3 regions of the Moritella sp. Urea-trap-13 genome follow, and region 3 is predicted to be linked to each of the others. Evidence: predicted binding sites of a transcription regulator. Region 3 holds the regulator's gene; each other region holds the start of a gene.
What was found. The regulator NrdR, encoded in region 3, represses ribonucleotide reductase genes. The targets are predictions, from matches to a motif close to AAACACNANATNTNGTGTTT.
Positions count from the first base shown of each region.

Region 1: nrdD (anaerobic ribonucleoside-triphosphate reductase) is a predicted target of NrdR. The motif match lies at 2,842-2,861, and genes of this name have one in related genera.
Region 2: nrdA (class 1a ribonucleoside-diphosphate reductase subunit alpha) is a predicted target of NrdR. The motif match lies at 3,256-3,275, and genes of this name have one in related genera.

Region 1 is NZ_PJCA01000027.1:456,629-461,808, reverse strand. It holds gene CXF93_RS04885 (FAD:protein FMN transferase) at 1-174, opposite strand, end outside; gene CXF93_RS04880 (DUF3570 domain-containing protein) at 235-1,497, opposite strand; gene CXF93_RS04875 (DUF4266 domain-containing protein) at 1,488-1,700, opposite strand; gene CXF93_RS04870 (TlpA disulfide reductase family protein) at 1,816-2,331, opposite strand; tRNA gene CXF93_RS04865 (tRNA-Ser) at 2,532-2,622, opposite strand; gene nrdD (anaerobic ribonucleoside-triphosphate reductase) at 2,929-5,064, shown strand; gene nrdG (anaerobic ribonucleoside-triphosphate reductase-activating protein) at 5,163-5,180, shown strand, end outside.
Region 2 is NZ_PJCA01000031.1:167,556-172,735, forward strand. It holds gene nrdB (class Ia ribonucleoside-diphosphate reductase subunit beta) at 1-825, opposite strand, end outside; gene nrdA (class 1a ribonucleoside-diphosphate reductase subunit alpha) at 915-3,188, opposite strand; gene ubiG (bifunctional 2-polyprenyl-6-hydroxyphenol methylase/3-demethylubiquinol 3-O-methyltransferase UbiG) at 3,767-4,465, opposite strand; gene gyrA (DNA topoisomerase (ATP-hydrolyzing) subunit A) at 4,701-5,180, shown strand, end outside.
Region 3 is NZ_PJCA01000038.1:103,754-108,933, forward strand. It holds gene ribBA (bifunctional 3,4-dihydroxy-2-butanone-4-phosphate synthase/GTP cyclohydrolase II) at 1-65, opposite strand, end outside; gene CXF93_RS18455 (riboflavin synthase) at 305-970, opposite strand; gene ribD (bifunctional diaminohydroxyphosphoribosylaminopyrimidine deaminase/5-amino-6-(5-phosphoribosylamino)uracil reductase RibD) at 970-2,307, opposite strand; gene nrdR (transcriptional regulator NrdR) at 2,332-2,781, opposite strand; gene CXF93_RS18470 (DUF4124 domain-containing protein) at 2,955-3,914, opposite strand; gene CXF93_RS18475 (hypothetical protein) at 4,130-4,423, opposite strand; gene glyA (serine hydroxymethyltransferase) at 4,714-5,180, opposite strand, start outside.

The DNA.
Region 1 (5,180 bases), on a different contig from region 3:
TTCAATGCGTTTTGCTTCTGCATAGGCTAGCGCAGTAAGACTATCCGCTTGCGCTGCATTCACATCATCCAACAATACCTGACAGGTGCTCGCCATTACCGCGAATTCACCGAGCCAATAATCAGCTTGTCGCGTTAAGCTATAATGTTTTTTTAAAAGACGGCCTTTTTTCAAACCAGCTCCCTGCTTGTATTCACATTTACACTTATATTCAAAGCGATATTAGAATCGATATTAAAAACGATAGAAGCTCTGTAACATAACAGCGCTTTTGTCTGGATACAGATCAACACCTGACATACCCGCGCCTTTGGCCAATGATTCATCACCCGATACCTGAGTCAGGTAATATTCAAGTCGCACGCTGAACTCATTACCGGCAATCGGGAAGCCATATTTCAGACCTATGGTATAGGTTTGTAATTCACCTAATCGATAGTCAGCAGTCATGTATTCCGGTATTGGCTGGCCTTCATCAAGATAAACCTGATAGAAGTCTACGGCTTGTTGATTATAATAACGGATATGCGGTTCGATAAAGTGGCTGTTCGCCAGCGGCATCCGCCATTTGCTGTCTATGGTGTGTGAAGCCATGCCCCAGTCATCCCAAAAATAGCGATAACTGACATCGAATACTTGCCCAGACGGTTGCAGGTTATATTTGGTGCGCCAAAATAGGCTTTGCTTAGTACGCTGATCAGGGCGGCTTTCATACACATAATCATTTGCCCAACCGTCGCTATCAACCACAGACAATATTTTAAACGGATCGGTTTGATAACCACTGACATCACTAATCGAATAGTTCAATTGCATTAGCGTCTGGCGGTTAATGACTTGGGTTAATCCAAACAGTAGATCTAGGGTTTGCTTGGTCTCACTGTCTTCTAAGCGATTATCTGGATCGTCGACAGAAACACCTGGATTAGGTACGCCACCTTCCGGCTCAATAGTATCGTAGGCATAAGAAAAACCGAACGATGCTGTGGTATTACGATTATTAAAATCGCGCGCCAGTGCACTGTTAATCGACAACGCAAGGTAATCGTATTCTTTAGACACGTTTGCGCCACCAGAATATAACCACAGGCGATTTAGTTGTTGTTGATATTGAGTGCTGAGGGCAACGCGGGTATCTTGAAAAGTATCATCAAGTGGGGTTTCACCTGCGGCGGTGGTGTAAGAGCCATTACCTGAAGGACGGGTAAATGTTTGTGCTCTGTTTTGAGCAACAGCGCCATTGGGTGAAGCACCACTAAGTACATCAACCACAGCTTTAACATTAATACTACGCTCGTCATCGATTCGCTTAGTGATAGACAGTGCACCCTCATAGGCTTGAACTTGATCATCACTTTCGGCATAAATCAATAACCCAGCATCAATGTCCCAGCTATCAGGTTCTGATGTTGCAGCCATCGCTGGGGTGGCAAGTACACATGTAGCTGCAGCCAGTGTCAGCGAAATATTAGTAAAGGTTTTGTTTTTTAGTTGCATCCACAACCTCCACCCGCAAAACTACCGCCGCCACTAGAGCCTTCTTTACTGAAGTAAGTATGGTCGTCAAACCCCAGTTCCATCGGGTTCTCAGCAAGCTGCATTTCAGGTTTAGCTAACAAGTCACGTTCCCAAGGCTTTACCCCGAGTGACGAACAAGCCGTTAAACTCAATATACAGGCTAATAATAAAATCCGTCTCATAAGCCACTCCAAAAATTAACTACATTATTTTATATCAGTTATTTATATAAATTGTTTCTACTTATTTATTTCTACTCGTTTTTTTCTATCAATTCTGTTCTATCTGCTCTCATCATTACGGTAATAACGATGATATCTCGGCTTCGTATTTATCTAACTCTGATAATCTAAAGCCGACGTGTTTATACACAATCTCGCCCTTTTTATTAAGTATAAATGAATTAGGCAATCCCATGATTTTATATTGCTCAGCCACGGTACCTTGCGGATCAAATGCTATGGTTAAGTTATTCGGGTAACGTTGTAAGAATTTTTTTGCTAAAACAGCTTCTTGATCCATATTAATAGCAATAATTTCAAACCCTTGTTCGCCATATTTCGCCACCATTTCATCCATCCACGGAAATGAACGAATACAAGGCGTACACCAAGATGCCCAAAAATCCACTAACACCACCTTGCCACGATAATCAGCAAGATTAACTTGCGTGTTATCGACACCAGGTAAATTAAATGTCGGCGCTTGGATAACCTTGTTCTCAGCAAAGGTGAGAGTAGAGAAAATCAAACTGATAACAACAGAGGTAGTAATAAAGAAAGGACGAATACAGTTAAAGATAAATGAGTTCATAAGCTAATGTCTCAACAAAAATGAAGAATACCAATCACATGTGCACACGGATGTTAATGCTGTGGGTATAAACGTTCAGGTATAATAATGAAGTTAGCAGAGGATTAGTGAAAAAAATGTGGAATATGTGAAAAATAGATATAAAAAAACGCTAAGCGGTTACTGTTATCTAGTAATCGGTTAGCGTTCTCTTGAATGGATGGCGGAGGAGGAGAGATTTGAACTCTCGAGGAGCTATTAACCCCTGCTGGTTTTCAAGACCAGTGCATTCGGCCACTCTGCCACCCCTCCGCAGCAATGAGCGAATATTAGAGCAAGCTCTAGACGTTGTAAAGTTTTATTCATTACAAACACTTCGCTGTTCAGTTTACGTTTAAATATCGTTCAAAAATAAACTTACAAGCATAATAGCGCCATTTATTGATCGAGAATACGTCCCTTATCAATCCCTTATTTTGGCGTGATAATTATTGATCAAAATCAATGCACCAAAAACAAACTTCAAGCCTAATACACTACATATTGTGTCACTGATTAAAATAACATCTATATATGGTGTCACATAATAATGTCAATTTTAAACTGAAGGAGTATTTTGTGGATCTATTTGTCATAAAACGAGATGGTTGTCGTGTACCGTTTAACATTCAATGCATACAAGACGCCATTTTCGCTGCAGCTAAATCAGTGCAACAAGAAAACCGTGGTTATGCGGTCGACATGGCAAATAAAGTACATCAAATATTGATTCAACAAGATGTATCTAGCGAACATGCCATTGAGATCCATACCATCCAAAACACCGTTGAAGATGTGTTAATGCAAGAAAGCAACAAGCTCATTGCTCGCGCTTACATCGAATACCGTCATCAACGTGATATTGCTCGTGAAACACAAAGCATTCTAACCAACGAGATCAAAGGCCTTATTGAGCAAAGTAACGAATCACTGCTTAACGAAAATGCCAATAAAGACAGTAAAGTGATACCAACTCAGCGAGATTTACTGGCCGGTATTGTCGCTAAACATTATGCCAAACAACATATCTTGCCACGCGATATTGTCCATGCCCATGAAGCTGGCGACATTCATTATCACGATCTTGACTACGCCCCGTTCTTCCCGATGTTTAACTGTATGCTGATCGACCTTGATGGCATGCTAACCCACGGCTTTAAAATGGGTAACGCTGAAATTGAAACGCCAAAATCAATCACCACAGCAACCGCGGTGACAGCACAAATCATAGCTCAGGTAGCTAGCCATATTTATGGTGGTACCACAATTAACCGTATTGATGAGATCTTAGCGCCTTACGTAACAGCGAGCTTTGATAAAAATACTTTATTAGCGGAAGAATGGTCGATCCCAAATAAAGCGGAATTTGCACGTTCACGCACCGAAAAAGAATGTTTCGATGCATTCCAGTCATTGGAATATGAAGTAAATACCTTGCACACTGCGAACGGCCAAACGCCTTTTGTGACCTTTGGTTTTGGTTTGGGCACCAACTGGGAAGCGCGTTTAATTCAGCAATCGATTCTCAAAAACCGCATTGCTGGTTTAGGCCGAAACCATAAAACCGCAGTATTTCCAAAACTGGTATTTGCAATTAAAGATGGCCTAAACCATAAGCCAGAAGATCCAAGTTACGATATTAAACAACTGGCTCTGGAATGTTCAACTAAGCGCATGTATCCAGATATTTTAAATTATGACCAAGTAGTAAAAGTCACAGGTTCATTTAAAACACCTATGGGTTGTCGCAGTTTCTTAGGAACATATGAAGAACAAGGTGAGTTAATTCACGAAGGCCGTAATAACTTAGGTGTCGTTAGTCTTAATTTACCGCGTATCGCCATTCAAGCAAAAGGCGATGAGTCACGCTTCTATCAATTACTTGATGAACGTTTAGTGCTATGTAAACGCGCACTGCAAACCCGTATTTCACGTCTTAAAGGTGTTAAAGCACGTGTTGCTCCGATCCTTTATATGGAAGGTGCTTGCGGCGTTAGATTAAATGCAGATGATGACGTATTAGATATCTTCAAGCATGGTCGAGCCTCAATTTCTTTGGGTTATATAGGTTTACACGAAGCCATCAATGCGCTATTTGGTAATAATACTCACCCTTATGATAGTAAAGCGCTACAACAAAAAGCGATTGCTATGCTTAACCACATGAAAGTGGCTACTGAGCAATGGACCACAGCAACCGGTTACGCATTCAGCTTGTATGCAACGCCAAGTGAGAACCTGTGTAGCCGTTTTGCTAAATTAGATAAAACCACCTTTGGTGATATCAAAGATGTGACCGACAAAGGCTACTACACTAACAGTTTCCATCTCGATGTTGAGAAGCAGGTTAACCCATACGATAAAATTGATTTTGAAATGCCCTACCCTGCTATTAGTAACGGCGGTTTTATCTGTTATGGCGAATACCCGAATATGCAGCACAACATTGAAGCATTGGAAGATGTGTGGGACTACAGTTATACACGTGTACCTTATTACGGCACCAACACACCGATTGATGAGTGTTATGAGTGTGGTTATACCGGTGAGTTTGAATGTACCAGTAAAGGTTTTACTTGCCCTAAGTGCGATAACCACGATATCGCCAAGGTATCTGTGACCCGTAGAGTCTGTGGTTATTTAGGCAGTCCAGACGCGCGACCTTTTAATGAAGGCAAGCAAGAAGAAGTCAAACGCCGCGTTAAACATTTATAATGATTTATTAACGCTATGTAAATAGTTATAACTCATCCGACCTCAGGTTAATTAACTGGCTAGTCAATTCGTTATTGGCTAGCGTTTAAGAAGTAATTATGCATTATTCTCAATAT
Region 2 (5,180 bases), on a different contig from region 3:
TTGTTGTGTTTCTTGGAAGCATTCAATTGAGATCTCTTGCATCTCAGGATCATCTTTACCGTCAGCCATCAAGTTTAAAATGTGCTGTGTGCTGGTTAAGTGTAATGCTTCATCACGGGCAATTAATTTGATGATTTTCGCATTACCTTCCATTAATTCACGTTCGGCAAAAGCGAAAGAACAAGCAAAACTAACATAGAAACGAACTGCTTCAAGTACGTTTACCGATACCATTGCGAGGTATAATTTCTTTTTCACTGCACGTTGACTAACGACAATTGTTTCACCGTTGATGACGTGTGTGCCTTCACCAAATTGATGTAATTGCTGAGTTGCATTGATTAAGTTATCGTAATAACCTGCAATGTCTTTGGCGCGTTTTAAAATTTCTTCATTCGCAACGATATCGTCGAATACTTCTGCTGGATCATTGACGATATTACGAATGATATGTGTGTATGAGCGCGAGTGAATCGTTTCACTGAATGACCATGTTTCAATCCATGTTTCAACTTCTGGTAATGAAACCAGTGGTAAAAAGGCCACGTTAGGAGAACGACCTTGAATACTGTCTAACAATGTTTGGTATTTAAGATTACTGATGAAAATGTGTTTTTCATGATCAGATAATTGTTGATAATCAATGCGGTCTTTACTTACATCTACTTCTTCAGGACGCCAGAAAAATGATAACTGACGTTCAATCAGTTTTTCAAAAATTTCATGTTTTTGTTGATCATAACGAGCAACGTTAACGGGTTGGCCGAAAAACATTGGTTCTTTTAATTGATCATTTTTAGTTTGGCTAAAAGTAGTGTAGCTCATTGGTTATCTCTGTTTTATACATTAAATAGGCAGCCTAATTAGCTGCCAAATGAAAAGGTGTCAGTTTATTTGGTGAATGTAACGATCACTTAGATCTTACATGCGCCGCCTTCACAGCCTTCGTCTTCTTTAATCACATCAACGTCTGATGCGCCATCACGTGTATTATGATAATAAAGCGTTTTTAAGCCGTATTTATACGCTAACATCAGGTCCGTTAACAGCGTTGTCATTGGCACTTTTTGGCCAGGGAAACGTTGTGGATCATAGTTAGTATTTGACGAAATAGCTTGGTCAACAAACTTCTGCATCAAACCAACAAGTTGTAAATAACCGGTGTTATTTGGAATATTCCAAAGTAACTCGTAGTTATCGCGTAGATTCTCGTAATCAGGTACAACTTGTTTCAAGATACCGTCTTTACTTGCTTTAATACTGATTAAACCGCGTGGTGGTTCAATACCGTTTGTCGCATTTGAAATCTGACTTGATGTTTCTGATGGCATCAATGCTGTTAGCGTTGAGTTACGTAAGCCGTGTTCTTGAATCTCGCCACGTAATGTTTCCCAATCTAGGTGCAATTCTTCATCACAAATCTCATCTAGCGCTGACTTATAAGTATCAATTGGCAAGATACCTTGTGAGTAAGTCGTTTCATTAAATGCTAAACATGGACCTCGTTCTTTCGACAGGTTCATCGACGCTTTCAATAGATAGAATTGAATCGCTTCAAATGTTCTGTGCGTTAAGTTGTTTGCGCTACCGTCTGAGTATTTAACACCGTTTTTTGCGAGGTAGTATGCGTAGTTAATCACGCCTATACCTAAAGAACGACGCGCCATGGTTGATTTTTCAGCCGCTGGCATCGGGTAGTCTTGGTAATCAAGTAAGCTATCAAGTGCACGTACTGCTAGGTCTGCAAGGTTTTCTAATTCACTTAAATCTTTAATCGCACCAAGGTTGAATGCAGATAATGTACAAAGTGCAATTTCACCTTCTTCATCACCTGGGTGTTGCATTGGTTTTGTTGGTAATGCAATTTCAAGACATAAATTACTTTGTCTAATCGGTGCTACAGCTGGGTCGAATGGACTGTGGGTATTACAGTGATCTACGTTTTGGATGTAGATACGACCAGTGCTTGCACGTTCTTGCATGACTAAGCCGAACAGTTCGCTGGCTTTAATTGTTTGTTTACGAATTGATGGATCTTGTTCGTAAAGCTTATATAGACGCTCAAATTCATCCTGATCTTGGAAGAATGCATCATACAAACCATCTACATCAGATGGGCTGAACAAGCTAATGTCTTTGTTATCAATTAAACGTTGGTACATTAAACGGTTAATTTGCACGCCGTAGTCAAGATGACGTACACGGTTTTCTTCAACACCACGGTTGTTTTTAAGTACTAACAGTGATTCAACTTCTAAATGCCATAGTGGGTAGAATAATGTTGCAGCACCACCACGAACACCACCTTGAGAGCACGATTTAACGGCTGTCTGAAAGTGTTTGTAGAATGGGATGCAACCAGTGTGGAATGCTTCACCACCACGGATTGAGCTACCTAGTGCACGAATACGACCTGCATTGATGCCGATACCAGCACGTTGCGATACATACTTAACAATAGAGTTAGATACAGCATTAATAGAGTCTAGGCTATCGTCACACTCGATCAATACACACGAGCTGAATTGACGAGTAGGGGTACGAACACCAGCCATAATTGGTGTTGGTAGTGAGATCTTAAAGCTTGATGTTGCTTCGTAGAAACGACGAATGTAGTCCATACGCACTGATTTATCGTAAGTCGCAAATAAGCTTGCTGCAACTAAGATATATAAGAACTGTGGGCTTTCGTAGATGTCACCAGAAACACGGTTTTGTAGTAGGTATTTACCTTCTAGCTGCTTAATAGCACCGTAAGAGAAGTTCATGTCACGCCAATGATCAACGAACAGGTCCATTTCTGCAAATTCTTCAACAGTATAGTCAGCAAGTAGGTGAGCATCATAGCGATGCGCATCAACATTTAATTTTACGTGGTCATAAAGCGCTGGCGGTTCAAATTTACCGTAGGCTTTTTTACGTAAATGGAATACAGCTAAACGCGCTGAAAGATATTGATAATCTGGCGCCTCTTCACTAATTAAATCCGCCGCAGCTTTGATCATGGTTTCATGTATATCTTCAGTGCGAATACCGTCGTAAAACTGGATGTGAGATTTTAACTCAACCAGTGATACCGATACATTATTCAACCCTTTAGCTGCCCATTTGATCACACGATGGATCTTTTCTAGATCGATCGTTTCTTGCTTACCGCTGCGTTTTGTAACTAGTAAATTCTTATTCATTTAGCTGACTAACCTTAAAACAATGTTAAGAATGTGTCTACCAACACTAGTACTGATATTCTTGTTAATACACAAGATGTAGTGTTGTCCTGTATTCATGCATACAAGATAGAGTGATAATTGATTTTTGGCAAGTAGCAGTAAACTGAATAACATGTGGATAATTTGGTGAGTTAGTAGCGACTTACATTCTGGCCTCAGTGATCAATTACGGTTAGCAAAAATCAACAGTTAAAGTGAAAAAAAAAATAAAAAAAAGTGTTGCCAAGCTTATGTGATGATCTTCAAAAACTTTGATTATATTTACAGCTAATCCGTTTATAAAACTACCATGCAAGTATTATATTATAATTATGCGAGCTGGTTGTTATAACAAACAATTACGTCATTTTGTATGCAGTAAGTTTCATATTACCTACAAAGTGGAAAACGTTTACTTATATGGGGATGTAGAGATGAGCTGAATTTATGGCGTTGTATCTATGCTATATAGAAGTATAAAAGAAAAATAGAGGCATAAGGGAGTGGCAATATATTCACCTAACAACAAGGCGCTGTCAGGTGAACTAAGTATGACATTAATCAATAAGCTGTGTGTGCAGCATATAGTTAACGTCAACATTCTCGCCCAGTTTGAACTGGTCAACTAATGGAATGTAATGCAGGCCTGTCATGTGATGACAATATAGACCTGATTGATCAACCCAATGTAGCAGTTCAGAAGGGCGGATAAACTTCTTATGGTCATGGGTACCGTTAGGCATCATCTTCATAATCTTCTCGGCACCAACAATCATGAACAAGTATGATTTTAAATTACGATTGATCGTTGAGAAAAATACATGGCCACCTGGTTTAACTAAACGCATACATGCATTAACCACAGAACCGGGATCCGGTACGTGCTCTAGCATTTCCATGCACGTAATGACATCAAAGCTATTTGGCTGTTCTTCTGCTAACTCTTCTATTAATACTTGACGGTATTCAACTTCAGTACCTGATTCAAGTGCGTGCAATTTAGCCACATTGAGGGGTTCTTTACCCATATCAACGCCTAATGCTTGTGCGCCGCGGCGAGCCATACTTTCGGTTAAGATACCGCCACCACAGCCAACATCTAGAACTCTTTTGCCAAATAGACCGCCACTGCGCTCATCAATGTAGTCTAAGCGTAATGGATTGATTTGATGTAATGGTTTGAAGTCACCTGCTGGATCCCACCAACGACTTGCCATGGCTTCAAATTTAGCGATTTCCTGTTTATCTACATTCATACAAAGTCTTCTTGATAAAGTAATAGGGTGAATAATAATAAATATGGGCACAGTATATAACGAGAAAATGATTTCAGAAGTATTATTTATTGATGAGTGAATAAATAGTGAATAAAATCGTATTACAAGTAAGTTAATTTTCTTATATATTGTATTTGCTGGTAAATATTATGCTAGAATGAATCTCTAAAAAATATAATAGAAAGCACTTTAAAACTTAGGGGTAAAGGCTTATATGAGTAATTTAGCCACAGAAATCACACCTATCAATATTGAAGAAGAATTAAAAAATTCCTATTTAGATTACGCTATGAGCGTTATTGTTGGTCGTGCTCTTCCTGATGTTCGCGATGGCTTGAAGCCAGTTCACCGCCGCGTTTTATTCGCAATGAGCGAATTGAAGAATGATTGGAACAAACCATATAAAAAATCAGCACGTGTTGTTGGTGATGTAATCGGTAAATATCACCCACACGGTGATACAGCTGTTTATGACACTATTGTACGTATGGCGCAGCCTTTCTCTTTGCGCTACATGCTGGTAGATGGTCAAGGTAACTTCGGTTCTGTTGACGGTGATTCTGCAGCCGCAATGCGTTATACCGAAATCAGAATGTCAAAAATCGCGCATGAATTACTTGCCGATTTAGAGAAGGAAACGGTTGATTACGTACCTAACTATGATGGTACTGAATTCATTCCGGAAGTTATGCCA
Region 3 (5,180 bases):
ATCAAGATAACCATTTTACCTAGGCGGATGTCTTCAATAATATCTTCAATACGACTTAGTGCCATGCTCATAGCCCTTTTATAAAAATTAAAAACTACGACCAATCAAATTCATACGCTAGAGTGAAATTGGCAGTATTCATTAAAGACGCCCGGCATGCCATAAACCCATCCTTGGGATCAGAAGCCTAAGACTTGAGGCTGGCATCCTTGCCAGCAACAGCCGGCTTACTTTAATCAATACTGCACATCAACTTATAACGCTTACTTGATTGATACCTAAAAATTGATCGTGAATAGATGTTTTACTTTAAAAATCCATTACTCGCAAGAAAATCCATGGTGATACCTTGTTCAGGCGTGCTTGATTCAGCCGCTTTATCACCTAGCATGATCCGTTCTAAATAACGGGCAATAACATCTACTTCTAAATTAACTTTACGACCGACAACATAACTTTCTATGGTTGTTTCTAACGCTGTATGCGGTACGATCGTCAATTTGAATTTAGCGCCGTCAATCTCATTAATAGTTAAACTAATACCATCAATGGTAATTGAACCTTTTTCGGCAATATAACGGGCTAATTCATTCGGTGCTTGTAACCAATACTCAGTCGCACGACCAAGTTTGGCTATCTTAATAATCTCGGCAACGCCATCGACATGACCACTGACTAAGTGACCACCAAGACGGGTACTTAAGGTTAACGCTTTTTCTAAGTTTACCTTATCACCAATCTTGTAATGCGCAAAACCAGAGCGCTTAATCGTCTCTAATGACACATCTGCACGGTAGCCATTGCTTAGTAATTCAACAACCGTCAGGCATACACCATTAGTCGCGATACTATCACCGAGTTTGACATCAGTTAAATCAAGTTTACCACTGTCGACAGTGATACTCACATCAGCTCCTTTCGGAGTTAAACCTGTGAGCGTACCCACGGTTTCAATAATTCCTGTAAACATTAGTATTCCGGTTTGGCTGTAATACGAAGATCGTCACCGACCTGCGTGATATCGGTAAAGCTAAATTTCGGCACTTGCGCCATTTCAGTTAGCTCGCTTAATACTGCTAGGCCTCTGGCACAATCACCCATGAGCTTAGGTGCTAGATAAATAATTATCTCATCCACCAGCTTATTTTCAAGTAATGCACCAGCTAGCGTTGCGCCCGCCTCGACCCACAGCTCATTAATATCCTGCTGGGCGAGCGTCGTCATTAACTGGTTTAGATCTATGTTATGGAGACTATCTTGGCCAATTTCAATTCGTGAGACTGATTCATTCTCTAATATCGCTGCTGTGGCAGGATTATCGGCCACACCATTAGCATTATTTTCAATGCCATTAACTATATTTTGAATACCGTTAACTAATAGTATCTGCCCGGGCTGAGCAAATAACTGCAACGCTGGCGCCGATGAGGCCATATGGGCATCGAGCCGACGATGGTTATCTAGTATTACACGAATTGGCTGGCGTACCTGAGACTGATTTGATTTAGCCAAGGGCTTATCTGCCGAATCGAGTTGCTCAGCAAGTAAGCCACGAAATGTATCGTCGAGTGGATAGTCAGCTTGGCTTGCACCTAATTCACTATAACGTACATTAAGTGACGCATCGTCCATCATCACAGTGCTTGCGGTTGATAAGATGGCATTGGCCTGAGCACGGTAAACTTGCACATCAGAACGCGCAGCAGGACCTGTGATCCATTTACTTTCGCCGTTGTTCAATGCGGTACGTCCATCGAGGCTGGCTGCCATTTTTAACCGTACAAAAGGACGCTGTTCGCGCATACGGAGAATAAAGCCTGGATTGAGTGCATGGGCTTGTTCTGATAACAAACCAATACGCACCTTAATCCCCGCTGCAATTAACATCGCGATGCCATTACCTGCGACTTTTGGATTCGGATCGACCATGGCAATCACAACTTCAGCTACTTGTGCTTTAACCAAGGCGGCTGCGCATGGCGGCGTTCGACCATAATGACTACAAGGTTCTAATGTCACATAACAAGTTGCGCCGTGAGCAGCGCCATGTGCATCAGTATCAGCAGTATTTAACGCATGTATTTCTGCATGCGGTTCACCTGCACGTAAATGAAAACCTTCACCGACGATTTGCTCTGCTTTAACCAGCACACAACCAACATTGGGATTCGGCGCGCTAGTAAAACGGCCTTGTTTTGCAAGTGCGATCGCACGTTGCATATGCTGTACGTCAGTATCATTGAACTGACTTGTTGAGGCGAGTGTTGCCACTAGTCGATTTAACTCGGTGCGTGATTTGATTGGCATAGTCATGAGGACTCAGATATCGGATTATTTGTCGAGTTTGGCAATTTCTTCATTAAATTCTTTTACATCTTCAAAAGAACGATAAACCGAAGCGAAACGCACATAAGCCACTTTATCGAGTTTTTTTAATACGTCCATGACCAGTTCACCTAGAAAACTTGATGCGACTTCACGCTCACCAGTGGCTCTTAAACTTGATTTGATCTGATTAATACCAAGCTCAATCTGCTCTGCGGCAACCGGACGTTTCTCTAACGCACGATAAATACCATTAACCAATTTATCTTCGTTAAAAGGTTCGCGTTTGTCATCTGTTTTAATGATGCGTGGCATGACTAATTCAGCAGTTTCAAAGGTAGTAAAACGTTCATGACATTTCGCACACTCACGGCGGCGACGCACCTGATGGCCTTCAGCCACAAGACGAGAATCGATAACTTTAGTTTCAGTCGCGGAACAAAATGGACAGAACATAAACAATCCTATTGAATAATATTATTCTGAGTCTATCGTTAAACAGCAGGCGGGTACAGAAAAGTGCAGGTAATTTTGTGGAATTAATAAATAAGTTAACAAATTGTTGAATAATCAGTCGGTTTTTAATACCTATTTTAAGAAGATAAAAACCGACGATATTTGTTGCGGGTTTATTCCGCGTGACGATTTACTTCGTTTACAAATTGACTCGATACATCAATATCTTGCATATCAAGTTGGTTTATACCCGCGCCTAATAAGGACAAGCGCGCCTTCTGATTGTAGCTTAATCGACTTAGCATTAGCGCAGAGTTAACTTGTTTTGCTGATGGTGTTTTCGCTTTGCTTGATTTACGGCTGTGGCTAATTTCATTTTCAATCGCTTTAATTTGATCTGCGCCCTGTATTAACTCTTTATTTTTCACTGTTGTGGTACGCCGACTGTGCGCATTAATATCGGCGTTAGATTGAGCTAATGCTGCTGCCGGAGTACGACCCGCACCTAGGTTATCTGCGACTTGCTTACGATTCAATTTTCGTTTAATCGCCGCTAAAAAGGCATTGTTGGGTTCAACGACAGAGACTGATTGCGGTCGCGTTGCAATTTGCTGACGCTTCAACTTATTTTGGATACCGACTAAGAATTTATTGGTTGGTTTCGGCGCTTGCTTGGCTTCAACTCTGTTTATTTGAGCATTATTGATAGCAGCCAGCGTTTGTTGTTGTTTAAGAATGTGCTGCTGAGCAACCAGCAATGCGCGCTGCTCAACTTGTTGACGGGCGAGTTGTAGTTCAATTAACACCAACTGCGGATCACGGCGCGTGAGTACCTTGTCAATTTGACGCTCAACGTTAGCATTGGCTACAATATCATCAAGACCATCGAGTAAGTTAGCGACTTTCTTCGAAGCAGACAAATCCTTGACGACATCATTCATATCTATTTGTGTACGACTAGCTCGGCTTTGCGCGGCATTTTTCTCCACGATTTGACGTGGAAACTGACTATAATGCATCGCACCATCGGCATCACGCCAACTGTATACTTTAGCTAATGTTGCATAACTCATCGAGCCACAAACTAACGCTAATAATAAACGTTTATAATTACTTTTTGAATTCAGCATCATCCTTTATACCTCACCCTATCCATTATTCTAACTTGAGATGACCTTCTCAAGTGTCGCTTTCGCTATTGATTCAAAGAATATCCTAACCACAAAATAGAATCACATGTTTCAATAATGTTAACACCAACAAGGTAGGCATCAAAATACTATCTCTACATTTAGCGAACCTGTGCTCACCTTTATTCAATTCGGCTCACAGTTAAGATATAAACAGACTAAGAACAATTAAATATAAGCGTATTGAAGATGCGATTCGCATCGGAATAACGATTGGTTAGCTCGGCATTTTTACCGTATTTACCGCAGTGCTCCTGTGCCATATCCACCACATCTATGGTATCTAATTGACCAAGTTCATATTCATAAGAAGCGCCATTTTCAGTTTTAGTTAATACCTCTACCGAGCTACAGCCCGTCATAGCAACAACAAACGCCGCAATGCTGATTTTTTTAACAAGTTGTTGAGGTATGCTTTGAGCGACTTGCTTTAGAATAAACTTATTCATCATATTTCCCATCCTTGGTCTATGAAATTGGCTTGATAGCCACTCGAAAGCAGCGCGCTATGACAGCTGATAATACGATCCTGAGCCAATAAAAAAGCATGGAAATAGCATGATTTGGGGTATGAGCAGGTATGAGAAATGGTAAACGATGAGTTTCAGGCATAAAAAAACCGTAAATGACTAGCTTAACTTTATTCAAGTTAAACAGCATTTACGGTTAACAAATTAACCAGTTTTTAAAACCCTTAGGCTTATGGATTAATTTTGTCTATACAGCCTATTTATAAACAGGGCTATTTATAAACCGGATAGTCAGCACATAGCGCTTGTACGTTAGCACGCACTGTTGCAGCTACTTCTTCATTACCCATGTTGTCTAATACGTCACACATCCAACCCGCAAGTTCGCCAGCTTTATCAGCTGGGATACCGCGACGTGCAAGTGCAGGCGTACCGATACGTAGACCAGATGTAACAAATGGTGAACGTGGATCGTTAGGTACTGAGTTTTTGTTTACTGTGATATGTGCATTACCCAGTGCCGCATCTGCGTCTTTACCTGAGTACTCTTTACCAATCAGATCAACTAAGAACAGGTGATTTTCAGTACCGTTAGATACGATTTTGAAACCACGTTCTTGTAATACTGCAACCATGCTTTTCGCACAATCAAGTACATTTTGTTGGTAAACAGCGAACTCTGGTTCCATCGCTTCTTTAAATGCAACCGCTTTAGCAGCGATAACGTGCATTAAAGGAC